3 regions of the Bradyrhizobium sp. Ses1 genome follow, and region 2 is predicted to be linked to each of the others. Evidence: predicted binding sites of a transcription regulator. Region 2 holds the regulator's gene; each other region holds the start of a gene.
What was found. The regulator HrcA, encoded in region 2, represses chaperone genes, less so after heat shock. The targets are predictions, from matches to a motif close to GTTAGCACTCNCNNNNNGNGAGTGCTAAC.
Positions count from the first base shown of each region.

Region 1 (5,920 bases), on a different contig from region 2:
TCACGCCCAGGTACAGCGTGCCGTATTTCTTGCTGGCGAGCAGGTAGACGTAATAGGCCATGAGCGAGCCGTGAAATGGATTCCGGGCTCGCGCTTCGCGCGCCCCGGAATGACGGCTGAGCGTATTGCCGGCCCGTGCGCAAAATCAAGACGACTGAAACAAAAACCCCGGCATTGCTGCCGGGGTTTTGCGTTTCGTGGATCGCTCTGAAGCGAGGACTGCTCAGAAGTCCATGCCGCCCATGCCGCCGCCCGGAGGCATTGCGGGGCCGGCGCCGCCCTTCTTGGGCAGCTCGGCGACCATCGCCTCGGTGGTGATCAAGAGTGCCGCCACGGAGGCTGCGTTCTGGATCGCGGCGCGCACGACCTTGGTCGGGTCGATGATGCCCTTCTTGACGAGGTCGGCATATTCGCCGGTCTGCGAGTCGAAGCCGTAAGCGTAGGTCTTGTTCTCGAGGATCTTGCCGACGATGACCGAACCGTCTTCACCAGCGTTGATCGCGATCTGGCGGGCCGGAGCCGACAGCGCCTTGCGCACGATCTCGACGCCGGTCTTCTGGTCGTCGTTCTTGGTGCGGATGCCCTTGAGCTGCTCGGAAGCACGGAGCAGGGCGACGCCGCCGCCCGGAACGATGCCTTCTTCCACAGCCGCGCGGGTCGCGTGCATCGCGTCATCAACGCGATCCTTGCGCTCCTTCACCTCGATCTCGGTCGCGCCGCCGACGCGGATCACCGCGACGCCGCCCGCAAGCTTGGCCAGACGCTCCTGCAGCTTCTCACGGTCGTAGTCCGAGGTGGTCTCCTCGATCTGCGCCTTGATCTGCGCCACGCGCGCCTCGATGTCGGCCTTCTTGCCGGCGCCGTTGACGATCGTGGTGTTCTCCTTGTCGATCATCACCTTCTTGGCGCGACCGAGCATCTGCAGCGTGACGTTCTCGAGCTTGATGCCGAGATCTTCCGAGATCGCCTGGCCGCCGGTCAGGATCGCGATGTCCTGCAGCATGGCCTTGCGGCGATCGCCGAAGCCCGGAGCCTTGACGGCTGCGACCTTCAGGCCGCCACGGAGGCGGTTGACGACCAGGGTGGCGAGGGCTTCGCCTTCGACGTCTTCAGCGACGATGACGAGCGGCTTGCCGGTCTGCACCACGGCCTCGAGCAGCGGCAGCAGCTCGTTCAGCGAGGAGAGCTTCTTCTCGTTGATGAGGATGTAGGCGTCGTCCATCTCAACGCGCATCTTGTCGGCGTTGGTGACGAAATAGGGCGAGATGTAGCCACGGTCGAACTGCATGCCCTCGACGACGTCGAGCTCGGTCTCCAGCGACTTGGCTTCCTCGACCGTGATCACGCCCTCATTGCCGACCTTCTTCATGGCGTCGGAGAGGAACTTGCCGATCTCGGCGTCGCCGTTGGCGGAGATGGTGCCGACCTGGGCGATCTCGTCGTTGGAGGTGACCTTCTTGGAGTTCTTCTGCAGGTCCGCAACCACAGCCTCGACCGCGAGGTCGATGCCGCGCTTCAGGTCCATCGGGTTCATGCCGGCGGCGACCGACTTGGCGCCTTCCTTCACGATCGCCTGGGCCAGCACGGTGGCGGTGGTGGTGCCGTCGCCGGCCGCGTCAGCGGACTTGGAGGCGACTTCGCGCACCATCTGGGCGCCCATGTTCTCGAACTTGTCGTCGAGCTCGATCTCCTTGGCGACGGTGACGCCGTCCTTGGTGATGCGGGGAGCGCCGAACGACTTGTCGAGCACCACGTTGCGGCCCTTCGGACCGAGGGTGACCTTCACCGCGTTGGCGAGGATGTCGACGCCGCGCAGCATCTTGTCGCGCGCTTCGACGGAGAATTTGACTTCTTTAGCTGCCATGTGAGTTTTTTCCTTGAGGGATTTATCCTGGGAGGGAGGGCCTTAGGCCGCCTTCTTCTTGGAAGCGGGGACGTCGAGGACGCCCATGATGTCGCTTTCCTTCATGATCAACAGCTCCTGGCCGTCGATCTTGACCTCGGTGCCAGACCACTTGCCGAACAGGACGCGATCGCCAACCTTGAGGTCGATCGGGATCAGCTTGCCGGCCTCGTCGCGGCCACCCGGGCCGACGGCGACGACTTCGCCCTGGGAGGGCTTTTCCTTGGCAGTGTCTGGAATGATGATGCCGCCAGCGGTCTTCTCTTCGGCGTCGATGCGCTTGACCACGACGCGGTCGTGAAGCGGACGGAAACTCATGCAGTCCTCCTAAGCTATTCTGGATGCTGTAGAATTCTGGAGCGTTAGCAGTCTGTCTTGGCGAGTGCCAAACCAGCCGCGATGGAGATAGGCCAGACTTTGTGTGGGAGCAAGGGTTTGTAGCAGAAAAATTGGCACTCGAAATCGCCGCCTGCCAGTATCGTTTATCATCATTAACCTGGGCAGCGAGCGACGGCGAGACCTGCATTAGCAGATGCGCTAAGTTGCTGCTAATGCACGATTTTTCAACAGCCACCTAAACATTTGGGCTTGTGATGAGTTGGCCCTATGCGTCACAATTCCCTCATGTGAGCGCATCTCCGCGGGGGTGGCTCGGCTAGCAGGCCATCCCGTGAATGCGCTCCTTCGAAAAAACGGAGGTTGGCATATGGTCTCGCGGGTTGGTGGGGTTGCTTCCGACGATTTCCGGAAGCAGATGCTGGGTTATGGGCTGACGACGGCACAGATCCTCTACCGAATGCCGGACCATCCTTCACTGCTGCAGACCTACGTCTGGCAGAATTACGACCTCTTCCCGAAATTCCCTGCGCTGCAGGATTTCCTCGCCTTCTGGCAGGAGCAGCTCGAGGGACCGCTGCACTCGGTGACCGTTGCGCATTCCAAGCTGATCAAGCCGGCGGAGCTGCGCGCCGTCGACGGCGTCTTCCGCTTGCACTGAGACGAGACGACTGCCGGGCGGAACGGTGGTAACGTTCCCTGGACGCGTCCGCGTGGCGGACGCCTGCAACAGGGAGGCAGGCCATGGCTAAGAAGGTGACATCAAGACCCGCGGCCAAGACGGCGGTCCGGAAGAAATGGACGGGCCACAAGACCGCCGCCAAATCCACTGCCCGCAAGGCGATCAAGTCCAAGGGCCGCGTATCCAAGGCGGCACATAAGGCGCAGCCGAAGCAACGCATTGCGGTGAGCCATTATCGCGAAGAAGACTTCAAGGCCGACGGGCTGCGCGCTTATGCGCAATATCGCGATCTCGGCTTTGCCGACGCCACGCACGGGCTTGCGCAGGCGCATGTGATCCGGCTGGTCGGGCCGTGCAATCCGGAAGAGGTCTCGAAACTGCATTATCACGACGTCCAGTTCCAGATGGTCTATGTGCTCAAGGGCTGGGTGAAGACCTACATGGAAGGGCAGGGCGAGACGTTGATGCAGCAGGGCAGCGCCTGGACCCAGCCGCCGAAGATCAAGCACATGATCCTCGATTATTCTGACGACGTCGAACTGCTCGAGATCATCCTGCCCGCCGAGTTCAAGACGGTAGAGTTGACGACATAACCACCGCCGTCATTCCGGGGCGCGCGTAGCGCGAACCCGGAATTCATTCCTCCGCTTGTGCCCGCGGCCCGATGGATTCCGGGTTCGATGCTTCGCATCGCCCCGGAATGACGGAGCGGCTACGTCAACAGCCCCACGATCGCGCCCATCAGGCAGGTTGTCAGCGTGCCCGATACGATCGACTTCAGCCCGAGCGAATTGATCTCCTCGCGCCGCGTCGGCGCCATCGTGTTGAGGCCGCCGATCATGATGCCGAGGCTGGCGAAATTGGCGAAGCCGCACATCGCATAGAGCATGATCAGGCGCGAGCGCGCATCCAGCGCGTCGGTGGGAAGCTTCGACAGATCGACATAGGCGATCAATTCGTTCAGCACGGTCTTGGTCCCCATCAGGCTGCCCGCAGTGATGGCTTGCGACCACGGCAGGCCCATCAGCCAGCACACCGGGGCCATGATATAGCCGAGCAGACGCTGCAGAGAAATCTTGGCGCCGCCGATGTCCGGCAGGATCCCGAGCATCGCGTTGACGAGATAGACCAGCGCCACCAGCACGAGTAGCATCGCGACGATGTTGAGCAACAGTTCAAGCCCGGCCGCGGTGCCCTTGACGATGGCATCCATCGTCGAGGACGCGTGCACCTCGGGATCGCTGCGATCGTCGAGCGCGCCGCCGGTGCGCCCGCCTGATGTCTCCGGCACCATGATCAGGCTCACCAGGATCGCCGCCGGCGCCCCTAGCACCGAGGCAATGACGAAATGCGCCGCCGCATCGGGGATCAGCGGCGCCAGCAGGGTGGCGTAGAGCACCAGCACGGTGCCGGCGATTCCGGCCATGCCGCCCGTCATCACCAGGAACAGTTCGGCGCGGGTGAGCTGCGTCAGATAGGGCCGGATGAACAGCGGCGCTTCCACCATGCCGAGGAAGATGTTGGCGGCGGTGGAGAGCCCGACCGCGCCGCCGACGCCGAGCGTCCGTTCGAGCAGCCAGGCCATGCCGCGCACGATCGGCGGCAGCACGCGCCAGTAGAACAGCAGGGTGGTCAGCACGCTCATGACCAGCACGATCGGCAGCGCCTGGAAGGCGAGGATGAAATCAGCGCCCGGCGCCTTGAGGTCGAACGGCAGCGGCGCGCCGCCGACATAGCCGAACACGAAGGAGGTGCCGGCACGCGAGGCGGCGGCGATGACGCCGACGGCCTCGTTGATGGCGCCGAAAGCCGATGCCACCAGCGGCACCTTGATCAGCGCCAGCGCAGTGACCAGCGTCACGATGAGGCCGACGATCGCCTGCCGGATCGACACCGCGCCGCGCTTCTCGCTGAAAGCCCAGGCGATCAAAAGCAGCGCCACCACGCCGAACGCCGATTGCAGTTGTAACATTCACGGATCTCCCGAACGATTATGGCAGCACGATCTGCAAGTGCAATGCCGCTCCGTTCAGGTGCGGTGAACTTCGTCTTGTGGATGTGGTTTCTGTGGACGCTGCTTCCGCCACCGTCATTGCGAGGAGCAAAGCGACGAAGCAATCCACTGTATCCGCAGGCGGAGAGATGGATTGCTTCGCTGAGCCTGTCATCGGGCGCGCATTCGCGCGACCCGTTGGCTCGCAATGACGGTGAGTGGGGTGTCTAACCCCGTCCCACAAACGGCATCTTGCTTGCCATCACCGTCATGAACAGCACGTTGGCGTCGAGCGGCAGGTTCGCCATATAGGCCACCGCATCGCCGACAGCCTTCGCGTCCATCCGCGGCTCCGGCATCTTGCGGCCGTCGGGCTGCAGCACGCCGTCGACCATGCGGTCGGTCATTGGGGTTGCGGCATTGCCGATGTCGATCTGGCCGACCGCGATGTCGTACATGCGGCCGTCGAGATTGGACGCCTTGGTCAGGCCGGTGATCGCGTGCTTGGTCGCGGTGTAGGCGGCGGAGAACGGCCGCGGCGCGTGTGCCGAGATCGAGCCGTTGTTGATGATGCGCCCGCCGCGCGGGGTCTGGTCCTTCATGATGCGGAAGGCGTGCTGGGTGCACAGGAACGGGCCGGTGAGGTTGGTGTTCACCACCGCCTGCCACTGCGCCAGCGGCAAATCCTCGAAATTCACCGGCGGCGCGCCCATGCCGGCATTGTTGAAGAGCAGATCGAGCCGGCCATAGCTGTCTGTCACCTTGGCGAACAGGGCCGCGATCGAGGCGGGATCGGTCATGTCGGCCGGCACGCACAGGCTCTTGCTGGCATCGCCGCCGAGCTTTTGCGTCTCCTGCAGCATGTCCAGCCGCCGCCCGACCAGCACCACGGTGAAGCCGGCATTGATCAGCGCCAGCGATGCGGCGCGTCCGACGCCGGTGCCGGCGCCTGTGACCACAGCTATTCTCTTTCCTGCTTCGGCCATCGTTTTCCTTCCTTATTGTT
Region 1 is NZ_JCAMOQ010000023.1:16,834-22,753, reverse strand. It holds gene AC5ZG5_RS24570 (GIY-YIG nuclease family protein) at 1-61, opposite strand, end outside; gene groL (chaperonin GroEL) at 224-1,864, opposite strand; gene groES (co-chaperone GroES) at 1,907-2,221, opposite strand; gene AC5ZG5_RS24555 (usg protein) at 2,610-2,900, shown strand; gene AC5ZG5_RS24550 (cupin domain-containing protein) at 2,984-3,514, shown strand; gene AC5ZG5_RS24545 (NupC/NupG family nucleoside CNT transporter) at 3,634-4,893, opposite strand; gene AC5ZG5_RS24540 (SDR family oxidoreductase) at 5,142-5,900, opposite strand; gene AC5ZG5_RS24535 (proteasome-type protease) at 5,913-5,920, opposite strand, start outside.
Region 1: a site for HrcA is predicted at 2,265-2,293, ahead of groES (co-chaperone GroES). Genes of this name have one in related genera too.

Region 2 (5,920 bases):
CTGGCGGAATTCCAGAACCCGAACATCCAGCTCCTGATCAAGGACGACGGCGGCAGTCCGCAAGGCGCCTCCCAGGGCGCGCAGCAGGCGATCGGCGAAGGCGCCGAAATCATTTTGGGCCCGCTGTTTGCGCAGTCGGTGCCGGCCGTCGCCCAGGTGGCGCGCGGGCGCGGTATCTCAGTAATCGCGTTCTCGACGGATTCGAGCGTGGCGGGACGCGGCGTCTATCTCCTGAGCTTCCTGCCGGAGTCTGACATCAACCGGATCGTCGAATATTCCGCGAGCATTGGAAAGCGCTCCTTCGCCGCGCTGGTTCCCGACAATGCCTATGGCAATGTGGTCGAGGCCGCGTTCAAGCAGGTGGCCGGCCGCAAGGGCCGCGTCGTCGCGTTCGAAAAATACGGCGCCGATCGCGCCACGCCGGCACGCACGGTGGCGCAATCGCTCGCCCAGGCCGATGCGTTGTTGCTCGCCGATGACGGTGATTCGGTGGTAGCGACGGCAGACGCGCTGACCGCAGCCGGCGCCAATCTGCGCAACATCCAGCTTCTGGGCACCGGCCTGTGGGACAATCCGCGGGTGTTCGCGAATCAGGCGCTGCAGGGCGGTCTGTTTGCCGCGCCGGATCCGTCCGGCTTCCGCGCCTTCGCGGGACGTTACCGCAGCAAATACGGCTCCGAGCCCGTGCGCACCGCAACGCTCGCCTATGACGGCGTTGCGCTGGTGGCCGCGCTGGCGCGGACACAAGGTGCTCAGCGCTTCCAGCAGGAAACGCTGACCAATCCTTCCGGCTTCGCCGGTATCGACGGCCTGTTCCGCTTCCGCGCTGACGGCACCAACGAACGCGGCCTTGCGGTGATGAAGGTTGCGACCAGCGGCGCCCAGGCGGTCGCGGGCTCACCGAAGAGTTTTGGGGCGTGATGAAGCGGCCGTAGCCCGGTGAAGCGCAGCGCAACCCGGGATTCTGTCGCGTGCGGATGGAGAGGCCCCGGATTGCGCTTCGCTCCACCCGGGCTACGAATTGTGCGTCGACTACGCGGCCAAATCCGCCACCACGGCATCCAGCACCGGGAAACCTGACTTGGTCACGCGTAGCCGTCCGTCGGTGTCGACGATGATGGCGCCCTCTTCGCGCAGCACCGCGATGCGGCGCGGGTCGAGTGCACGGCCTGAGAGCGACGCATAGCGCGTGGGGTCGATGCCTTCGGCGAGACGAAGCCCCATCAGCAGGAATTCGTCGGCGCGCTCCTCGCTGTTGAGCACCTCGTCCGTGATGACGCCGCTGCCATTGGTTTCGACACGCATCACCCAGGCTTCCGGCCGCTTCTCGGTCGCGGTGGCGTGACGGCGGCCGTTGATGTCGAGGCGGCCATGTGCGCCCGGGCCGATGCCGGCATATTCGTCGCCACGCCAATAGACGAGATTGTGCCGGCACTCCGCGCCGGGGCGGGCGTGATTGGAGATCTCGTAGGCCGGCAGGCCTGCTTGCGTACAGACCTCTTGCGTCACGTCGTAAAGCGCGCGCGCGACCGCCTCGTCCGGCGTCTGCAATTTGCCGGCGGCATGCAGGCCAAAGAACGGCGTGCCTTCCTCGATCGTGAGTTGATAGAGCGACAGATGCTCGGCGGCTTCCGCGATCGCATGCTTCAGTTCGTCGGCCCACATCGCGGGAGTTTGATCGGGCCGGGCGTAGATCAGGTCGAAGGAATAGCGATCGAAAGATTGACGGGCGACGGCGACCGCATCGAGCGCTTCGCGCGCAGTGTGTAATCGCCCCAGCGCCTTCAGCGAGGCATCATCGAGCGCCTGCACGCCGAGCGATACGCGGTTGACGCCGGCGGCGCGATAGCCGCGAAACCGTGTGGCTTCGACGCTCGTCGGATTGGCTTCCAGTGTCACTTCGACATCGGGAGCGACGCGCCAATACTTGCCGATCGCATCCAGGATCGCGCCGACCGTCTGCGGCTGCATCAATGACGGCGTACCGCCGCCGAGGAAGATCGAGGACACTTCGCGGCCGGGGACGCGCGCCGCGGTGGTCTCGATCTCGCGCGCAAAGGCACGGGCAAAGCGCGCCTCATCGATCTGCGTATGCCTGACGTGGCTGTTGAAATCACAATACGGGCATTTCGACAGGCAGAACGGCCAGTGCACGTAGACGCCGAAGGCTGCCTGGTCCCGGTCAGTCAAGGCATATCTCCGCCAATTTGACGAAGGCACGGGCCCGGTGCGACAGGCCGAGTCCGAGCGGCGGCAGCCCGTGCTTCTCGACGCTCGTCATCTCGCCGAAGGTGCGGGTATGGCCATCCGGCAGGAACATGGGATCATAGCCGAAACCCGCGGTGCCGCGCGGCGGCCACACCAAAGTTCCATCGGCACGCGCTTCGACCTCTTCGAGGTGCCCATCCGGCCAGGCGACGCAGAGCGCGGAAACGAAATGAGCGCTCCGGCGGTCGGGCGCCGTGGCGCTACGTTCCTGCAAGAGGCGCTCGATCTGCGTCATCGCGGCGGTGAAATCCTTGTTTTCGCCGGCCCAGCGCGCCGAATAGATGCCGGGGGCGCCGTCCAGCGCGTCGACCACCAGCCCGGAATCATCGGCAAATGCCGGGAGATCGGCGGCCTTGGCTGCCGCAATCGCCTTGATCGCGGCATTGGCGCGAAAACTGTCGCCGGTCTCCTCAGGCTCGCCAAGACCGAGATCGCCTGCCGAGATCGCCTCCACGCCATGCGGCGCCAGCAATTCGCGCATCTCGGCAAGCTTGCCGGGATTGTGGGTCGCGATCACGAGCTTTCCAGTGATTCGGCGGTGCATGGCCTATTGACTACGCCACTGCCATTTTCTGCAAGTCGACCAGCCGCGCCACGCCCTTGCGCGCCAACGCCATCAGCGCCAGGAACTCGTCCTGCGAGAACGGCGTCTTTTCCGCGGTGCCCTGTACCTCGATGATGCGGCCGTCGCCGGTCATGACGAAGTTGGCGTCGGTCTCGGCTTCAGAATCCTCGGCATAGTCGAGGTCGAGCACCGGCGTGCCATTATAGATGCCGCAGGAGATGGCCGCGACGTTGTCGCGCAACACGTTGGTTTTCAGCATGTTGCGGGTCTTCATCCAGTTGATGCAGTCGGCAAGCGCGACCCAGGCGCCGGTGATCGAGGCGGTGCGCGTGCCGCCATCGGCCTGCAGCACGTCGCAATCGACCGTGATCTGGCGCTCGCCCAGCGCTTCCAGATCGATGGTGGCACGGAGCGAACGGCCGATCAGGCGCTGAATCTCGATGGTACGCCCGCCCTGCTTGCCGGCGGAGGCCTCGCGCCGGGTACGTTCCAGCGTGGCGCGGGGCAGCATGCCGTATTCGGCGGTGACCCAGCCGCGGCCCTGGCCCTTCAGCCATGGCGGCAGGCGGTCTTCCAGGGTCGCAGTGACCAGCACATGGGTGTCGCCGAATTTCACCATGCAGGAACCCTCGGCATATTTGACCACGCCGCGTTCCAATGAGACGGGGCGCAGTTCGTCGGGTGCACGGCGGCTTGGCCGCATGGGAATCCTCCGGGAATTCGAGCGATATGGCTGGCGGTGCTTGTAGGAGCGGGCAGCCGCAGCGGCAAGCTTTTTGGCCGGCTTCCGGGCGGGTAATGCACGCTTGTCACCGGGCGTGTGGATGGTCAAATTAGAGGCAGTTGTGAGGGAGTTATTGTGGCTCAACACGAACCGGTTGGTTTGATCGCGCCGCACGCCGGGCTTGCCCAGCTCAACGAGCGTTCGCGCGACATTTTTCGTCAAATCGTCGAAAGTTATCTGGCGACCGGCGAGCCGGTCGGCTCGCGTAACATCTCGCGTCTGATCGCGCTGCCGCTGTCGCCGGCCTCGGTGCGCAATGTGATGTCCGATCTCGAACAACTCGGACTGATCTACGCGCCGCATACCTCCGCCGGCCGACTGCCGACCGAATTGGGCCTGCGCTTTTTCGTCGATGCGCTGATGCAGGTCGGCCATCTCACGGAGGCGGAACGGCAATCGATCCAGAGCCAATTGGCTACTGTCGGCCGCGCGCAGTCGGTCGAGGCAGCGCTCGATGAGGCCTTGATCCGGCTATCCGGCCTCACCCGCGCCGCCGCCGTGGTGCTGACGCCCAAATCCAATGCGCGGCTGAAGCATATCGAGTTCGTGCGGCTGGAGCCGGAACGTGCGCTGGTGGTGCTGGTCGGCGAAGACGGGCAGGTCGAGAACCGGGTGCTGAGCTTGCCGCCGGGTGTTCCATCCTCGGCACTGATCGAGGCCACCAACTTCCTCAATGCACGCATCCTCGGCCGTACGCTCGCCGAAGCGCGGCTCGAACTCGAGACCGCGCTGGGACAAAGTCGCGCCGAGCTCGATCAATTGACGCAGAAGGTGATCTCTGCAGGGCTTGCGAGCTGGTCGGGCGGCGACAATGAAGACCGGCAGCTCATCGTGCGCGGGCACGCCAATCTCTTGGAGGATTTGCATGCGCTCGAGGATCTCGAGCGCATCAAGTCGCTGTTCGATGATCTCGAGACCAAGCGCGGCGTGATCGACCTTCTGGGGCGTGCGGAAAGCGCCGATGGCGTGCGGATCTTCATCGGGTCGGAGAACAAATTGTTCTCGCTGTCGGGGTCCTCGACCATCGTTGCGCCCTATAGCGACGGCGCCGGCCGTATCGTGGGCGTGCTCGGCGTGATCGGGCCAACCCGGCTGAATTATGCGCGGGTGATCCCGACCGTGGACTATGCCGCGCGCCTCGTCAGCAGGATCCTCGGCGGCTAGAGCATTTCCGGTTCTGATGGAATCAGAACCGGAACTCTAGATTCTTGTTTTGACGCGCTTTCTTCACGCGAAGCGGTGTCCACCCTCGGATCAGGTCCGAGGGCATGCTTCGCTCGAAAACGCTCTAACCCCGAAACGGGGCCGGTTGCGCTTGATTTTCATGGCCCAAAGCACGATATCCGGGCCAGCCAATCCTTAACTGTTGATCAGACGTGATTTTTCGAAAAGGCAAGCCATGACCGATCCGAACCGGCCAAACGACAACGCCGAGAACCCGGCGCAGACAGGCGAGCCCGTGGTCTCGAAGCCCTACGTCATGCCCGACGATCCCGAACAGGGATCGGCGGAAGCCTTGACCAAGGAGCTCAATGAAGCGCGCGATCGGACGTTGCGCACGCTGGCCGAGATGGAAAACCTGCGCAAGCGCACCAGCCGCGAGATCGCGGATGCGCGCGCTTATGGCATCACCGGCTTTGCCCGCGACATCCTCGACATCGCCGACAATCTGCAGCGTGCCCTCGACGCCGTCCCGGCGGAGGCCAAGGCGGCCGCCGACCCCGGGCTGAAGGCCCTGATCGAGGGTGTCGAATTGACCGAGCGTTCGCTGCACGCCACGCTGGAGAAGAACGGCGTCAAGAAGTTCGATCCCACCGGCGAGAAGTTCGATCCGAACTTTCAGCAGGCGATGTACGAGGTTCCCGACCCCTCCGTGCCCTCGGGCACAGTGGTGCAGGTGGTCCAGGCCGGCTATACGATCGGCGATCGCGTGCTGCGTCCGGCGCTGGTCGGTGTCTCCAAGGGCGGCGCAAAAACCGCGCCGGCTTCCGCCGCACAGCAGAACTGAATCTGCTCAACGCATCGGCTGACGGAATGCTGTTAATGCCGGCCTCGACAAAGGCCGGCAGAGATAGATGTTATCGCGGCTGAATTCCGTCGCGCACGCTGCGGAAGCGCGGGAATGCGGTCGACCATTGATCGCGCGGCGAGGAGCCGATGATGCGCAGCGAGGTCTGCGCACCGAACCGCAGCCATTGCACGATGGTCACCGGCGTATTGTCCTTGCCGCTCACCGCATCGATCCGTGTCTCATAGCCGGGCTGGCCATCGATGCGGATCGGCTCCGACATCGTGATCCGTCC
Region 2 is NZ_JCAMOQ010000024.1:104,249-110,168, reverse strand. It holds gene AC5ZG5_RS25620 (penicillin-binding protein activator) at 1-921, shown strand, start outside; gene hemW (radical SAM family heme chaperone HemW) at 1,033-2,190, opposite strand; gene rdgB (RdgB/HAM1 family non-canonical purine NTP pyrophosphatase) at 2,183-2,812, opposite strand; gene rph (ribonuclease PH) at 2,823-3,536, opposite strand; gene hrcA (heat-inducible transcriptional repressor HrcA) at 3,693-4,781, shown strand; gene grpE (nucleotide exchange factor GrpE) at 5,017-5,625, shown strand; gene AC5ZG5_RS25590 (hypothetical protein) at 5,696-5,920, opposite strand, start outside.

Region 3 (5,920 bases), on a different contig from region 2:
CGAGCAAGCTGTTGCAGCGGGGCACACCACAAACGCCTGTGATTATGGGTCCCGGGTCTGCGCTTCGCTTGCCCGGGACGACAGCATCGCTAGATCACGATCACCCTGGTGCCGACGTTGACGCGACCATAGAGGTCGATGACGTCCTCGTTGCGCATGCGGATGCAGCCGGAGGACACGTTGGTGCCGATGGTCCAGGGCTCGTTCGAGCCGTGGATGCGATAGAGCGAGGAGCCGAGATACATCGCACGCGCGCCGAGCGGATTTTCCGGTCCGCCCACCATATGCCGCGGCAGATCGGGACGGCGCGCCAGCATTTCCGGCGGCGGCGTCCAGTCCGGCCATTCGCGCTTGGCGGAGATCGTCTTAACGCCCGACCAGGTGAAGCCGGGGCGGCCGACGCCGATGCCGTAGCGCAGTGCCTTGCCGTCAGCCTGCACGAGATAAAGGAACTTGTTCGGGGTATCGACGACGATCGTGCCCGGAGCTTCCTTGCCGTCATAGTCGACAAGCTGCTTCTCATATCTCGGATCGAACGGCCGCTGCGCGGGATCGGCCGCCTGCTCCTCGCGCATCATCGGCTGCTGCGGATCCATCGGCGGCAGCATCGTGCGCCGGCCACCATAATAACCCGGCTGCTGCTGATAGATCGGCTGCTGCTCGTAGGATTGCGGGTAGCCCTGGTCGGGACCGTCGCCGAACAGGAATTCGATAAAGCCGCCGCCGAGGCTGGAGGCCCTGCGCACCGGCTGAGGCGGCGCCTGGTAGGAATAGATCACGGTCGGCCCGGCGAGCGGCGCGCCATCGATCGCAAACGCCTGGTGCGGAGCGGCAGGCAGGAAGGACGCGCCGGCAACAAGCGCAAAGAATGTTTTCTTCATCGACGTACTCTGTACTGTTTCGTCAATCGTCAGCAGCACTCGGCGTGAGGCGCCGTGGCATGCGACCAATCAAAATCAAAACCGCATCGGTTTGGTAAACGTAACCAGCGTTTGGATTCACCACGTCGGCAATCGGCGGCGGATTTCAAAATTAGCGTTTATTTTGCTTAAATTCGTAGGCGTCATGGTTAATCCCCGGTATGCGGCGCGACGCGAAACGCCGTTGCAAAACATTCCCGTGTGAACTCCCTATTAAATCGCTTCTGCGTAGAACACTGGGAGTGAAGGGGGCGGGAACAGTCTCATGTCAGTTAGTCGCAAGCGTTTTCGTGTTGAACAAGCCATTATGGGCGACATGCCGATGCCGGCACCGGTTACGGTGGAAGGCGGTGAAATCGGTCCAATGCATCGGGAGATCATGGCGGAGCTTCGATCCATCCGCGCGCAGATGGCGCTCGGCGTCCACGCCCAGCGTCCGGTCGCAGCCGAAGCCACCGAGGCGGCGGTGGCGCGCGAGGTCGCCGAAGCGCATGCGCTGCTCGACACCTATCGGGCACAGATCGAGCAATGCGAGAAGCTGAAGGTCGAGCTCGACCTGATCCACGATGCCATCAACCGCACCAAGCGCGAGATCGCGGCGCTGCACGGCAGGGGCTTCGATGGCCCGGAGATGGCCAAGGTGAACGGCGAGCTCGGGGCCGTCGTCGGCGGCACCGAGGAGGCGACCCAGCAGATCCTCGAGGCGACTGAGGCGATCGACCAGGCCGCCACCGCGCTGACCAAGGTCGCCTCGCCCGAACAGCAGAAGCTGCTTGCCGAGGATATCCAGGAACGTGTGGTGACAATCTTCGAGGCCTGCAATTTCCAGGACCTCACCGGCCAGCGCATCAACAAGGTGATGAACACGATGAAGTTCATCGAGCAGCACATCAATGCGATGATGGATATCTGGGGCGGTGTCGACGCCATCAAGGCGCACGCGCCGCCGATCGTCGACACCCGCGAGGGCGACGCCCGCCTGCTCAACGGCCCGAAGCTCGACGGCGACGTGGGCCACGCCTCGCAGGACGATATCGACGCGATGTTCGACTGAGCAGGCAGGTCGCAGGGAACAACGCAAAACGCCGGCGCGACGCCGGCGTTTTTTTATGCGCGGCGGCGCCCCCTCTTCCCTTCTCCCTTGTGGGAGAAGGTGGCGCGAAGCGCCGGATGAGGGGTTGTCTCCGCGAGCGATAGCGTTCGCGGAGAGAACCCCTCACCCAAATGAGTCCAGTTCTGGCAGCGGAGCTGCCCTCTCCCAAGCGGCGAGGGCACATCAACCGGCACCGCCGCATATAGCCCTCCTTGTAAGGGGAGAGGGCACAGCAATTGGCACTTCACGCCCGTGGCGCGCAGCGGACGTAGACCATGTTGCCGTAGCGGACGGCGGCGTCCTTGTCGACGAAGCGGGTGACCATGACGCGGCCGTCGAAGGAGACGATCTCGCGGTCCTGCTCGCCGCCGGACGGCCCGGGCGGGCCGATATAGTTCTTGCCGCTCGGAGAGCCCTTCAGACGCAGCTCCTGGGGGGTGGCCTGGTCTGCGAGATGCATGATCACGCCGCCGGACTGGCCGGCGCCGATCACGTAAGGCTGCTTGCACTGGTCGCGCGCCATCTTCTCGGTGCGGGCGCGGTCCGCCGGATTTTGGTAGGAGGCCAAGCCCCAGCGGCCGACGATCTCGTCGGAACGAATGGTGGCGGGCATTTCCGGCGCGGCCTCCTCGGGCCCAGGCCCCGGGTTGGATGACAGCGACGGCAGGTTGACGCTGCTGCACGCGCCCAACAGAAGCGTCAGCGCCGAGACGGTCGCAAATTTCGCAACCGCGCGCGCGTCACCTGATCCGATCATCCGTATTCCCCCGAAATATCCTTGGGTCGCACCTTTGGGCCGCACCCGTCCTGCAGCCAAGCTTAAAACGTAAGGCAGAGCAATGACGTCGAAACGATGACGTGAGAACTCCAACCTGGGCTCTGATTTGATTTGGTTGCAGCATCCTATATTGGCCTCACCAAGGCCTTAACCACTTTGCTTGACAGGAAAGGCGCCAAGCCATATTCCCCGCCCCACAATTAGCACTCTGGCGCGACGATTGCTAATGCGCTGGATATCCTGCCCGCGAGCCATCGACCGGCCGGCATTCAACCCCGGCCTCGATGAACGAGACCTGAAACCGAGCCTCCAAGAGGAAACGTCATGGCTAAATCCAAATTCCGCCCGCTGCATGACCGCGTCGTGGTCAAGCGCATCGAAGCCGAAGAGAAGTCCAAGGGCGGCATCATCATCCCCGACACCGCCAAGGAAAAGCCCTCTCAGGGCGAAGTCACCGCCGTCGGGCCAGGCGGCCGCGACGAGACCGGCAAGCTGATCCCGATCGACGTCAAGGTCGGCGATCGCGTGCTGTTCGGCAAATGGTCAGGCACCGAGGTCAAGCTCGACGGCGAGGAACTCCTGATCATGAAGGAGTCCGACATCATGGGCGTGCTGGTCTAACGCAACTTAGCGGAGCGGCCGCAACATCCACACATGTCATGCCCGGGCCTGACCCGGGCATCCATCGATCTTCAAGAGCGATGGATTTGCCGGGTCAAGCCCGGCAATGACGACAAGGGTGTGCGGCCCAGTGCCCTCAATCATTCCAGGAGCAAGATATGGCTGCCAAAGACGTTAAATTTGCCGGAGAAGCCCGCGAGCGAATGCTGCGCGGCGTCGATGTCCTTGCCAATGCGGTAAAGGTCACGCTCGGCCCGAAGGGCCGCAACGTCGTCATCGAAAAGAGCTTCGGTGCCCCTCGCATCACCAAGGACGGCGTCACCGTCGCCAAGGAGATCGAGCTCGAGGACAAGTTCGAGAACATGGGCGCGCAGATGCTGCGCGAAGTCGCCTCCAAGACCAACGACACCGCGGGTGACGGCACCACCACCGCGACCGTGCTGGCGCAGGCGATCGTGCGAGAGGGCGGCAAGGCGGTTGCTGCGGGCATGAACCCGATGGACCTGAAGCGCGGCATCGACCTTGCCGTCGCCGCCGTGGTCAAGGACCTCGAGAAGCGCGCCAAGCCAGTGGCCGCCTCTTCCGAGGTCGCCCAGGTCGGCACCATCTCGGCCAATGGCGACACCGCGATCGGCAAGATGATCGCCCAGGCCATGCAGAAGGTCGGCAATGAGGGCGTGATCACGGTCGAGGAGAACAAGTCGCTGGAGACCGAGGTCGACATCGTCGAAGGCATGAAGTTCGACCGCGGCTATCTCTCGCCCTATTTCATCACCAATGCCGAGAAGATGACCGCCGAGCTCGAGGACGCCTACATCCTCCTGCACGAGAAGAAGCTCTCCGGTCTGCAGGCGATGCTGCCGGTGCTGGAAGCTGTCGTGCAGTCCGGCCGTCCGCTCTTGATCATCGCCGAGGACGTCGAGGGCGAGGCGCTGGCGACACTGGTGGTCAACCGCCTGCGCGGCGGGTTGAAGGTCGCCGCCGTCAAGGCGCCGGGCTTCGGCGACCGCCGGAAGGCGATGCTGGAGGACATCGCGGTCCTGACCGGCGGCCAGTTGATCTCCGAAGAGCTCGGCATCAAGCTCGAGAACGTCACGATCAAGATGCTCGGCCGCGCCCGCAAGGTCGTGATCGACAAGGAGAACACCACGATCGTCAACGGCGCCGGCAAGAAGGCCGACATCGAGGCACGCGTCGGCCAGATCAAGGCGCAGATCGAGGAGACCACCTCCGACTACGACCGCGAGAAGCTGCAGGAGCGGCTGGCCAAGCTGGCCGGCGGCGTCGCGGTGATCCGCGTCGGCGGCGCAACTGAGGTCGAGGTCAAGGAGAAGAAGGACCGTGTCGAGGACGCGCTGAACGCAACCCGCGCCGCGGTGCAGGAAGGCATCGTGCCCGGCGGCGGCGTGGCGCTGCTGCGCGCCAAGAAGGCGGTCGGCCGTCTCTCCAACGACAATTCCGACGTCCAGGCCGGCATCAACATCGTGCTGAAGGCCCTCGAAGCCCCTGTGCGCCAGATCTCGGAAAACGCCGGCGTCGAAGGCTCGATCGTGGTCGGCAAAATCCTCGAGAACAAGTCGGAGACCTTCGGCTTCGACGCCCAGACCGAGGAATATGTCGACATGGTCGAAGAAGGCATCATCGACCCCGCCAAGGTTGTGCGCACCGCGCTGCAGGACGCCTCCTCGGTCGCCGGCCTCCTGGTGACGACGGAAGCCATGGTCGCCGAACTGCCGAAGGAGCCGGCGCCTGCGATGCCGCCCGGAGGCGGCGGTATGGGCGGCATGGGCTTCTGAGCCCCTCTAACAATCAAATCAAAAGGCCGCCTTTGGGCGGCCTTTTCGTATCCGGATTAGAGCATATTCGGTTCTGATTGCATCAGAACCGAATAGCCGCCGAGTACTTCCCGTCAGGCCAGGCTGATGGCGGCGAATACCAGGCAGGCGACGTAGACCATGGCCAGGCTCACGCCCACGATCCTGGCCTCGCGATGAGATTCCAAATTTCCCTCCATTGGAAGAGACAGAGGCCGCCATAACGGCAGCCTCTATCCTGCATCAGTCAATTTCCTGAACGACGGTGCGCGTGCCGGGATCCACCAGCATCACGCGGTCCCCGGAATACACATAGCGATACTTCGTGAGCGATGGTCCCCAATCGGACGGCACCGCCGCGAGCTCGACATCACTCGGCACCGTTCCGCCGACGACGATCTTTTCCTTTGTCGTCACGGGACGAACCTTGTGCTCGGTGACGTAGGTCTTGATTCTGGTGCGGTACTCTGGCTCGATCTGAACCGTTGCACGTCCGGCCCCGGTCGTAGTCGTCACGGTGCTCTGCGCGAGCGCACCGCTCGACATCAGAGCGATAGCCGCGGAAAGCAAAAGCATCTTCCTCATCTGGATTCTCCTCGCCGCGACATGCGGCGCTCAAAGAACTTCATGGACTCGCACAAGTTCCGGGGCGCGCCGAGCGAATTTCCATTTTATCCCGATATCGATTGCCAAG
Region 3 is NZ_JCAMOQ010000054.1:702-6,621, reverse strand. It holds gene AC5ZG5_RS37760 (L,D-transpeptidase) at 90-881, opposite strand; gene AC5ZG5_RS37755 (protein phosphatase CheZ) at 1,186-1,974, shown strand; gene AC5ZG5_RS37750 (hypothetical protein) at 2,258-2,770, opposite strand; gene AC5ZG5_RS37745 (co-chaperone GroES) at 3,116-3,412, shown strand; gene groL (chaperonin GroEL) at 3,571-5,208, shown strand; gene AC5ZG5_RS37735 (DUF1236 domain-containing protein) at 5,470-5,811, opposite strand; gene AC5ZG5_RS37730 (hypothetical protein) at 5,842-5,920, opposite strand, start outside.
Region 3: a site for HrcA is predicted at 2,991-3,019, ahead of AC5ZG5_RS37745 (co-chaperone GroES). Genes of this name have one in related genera too.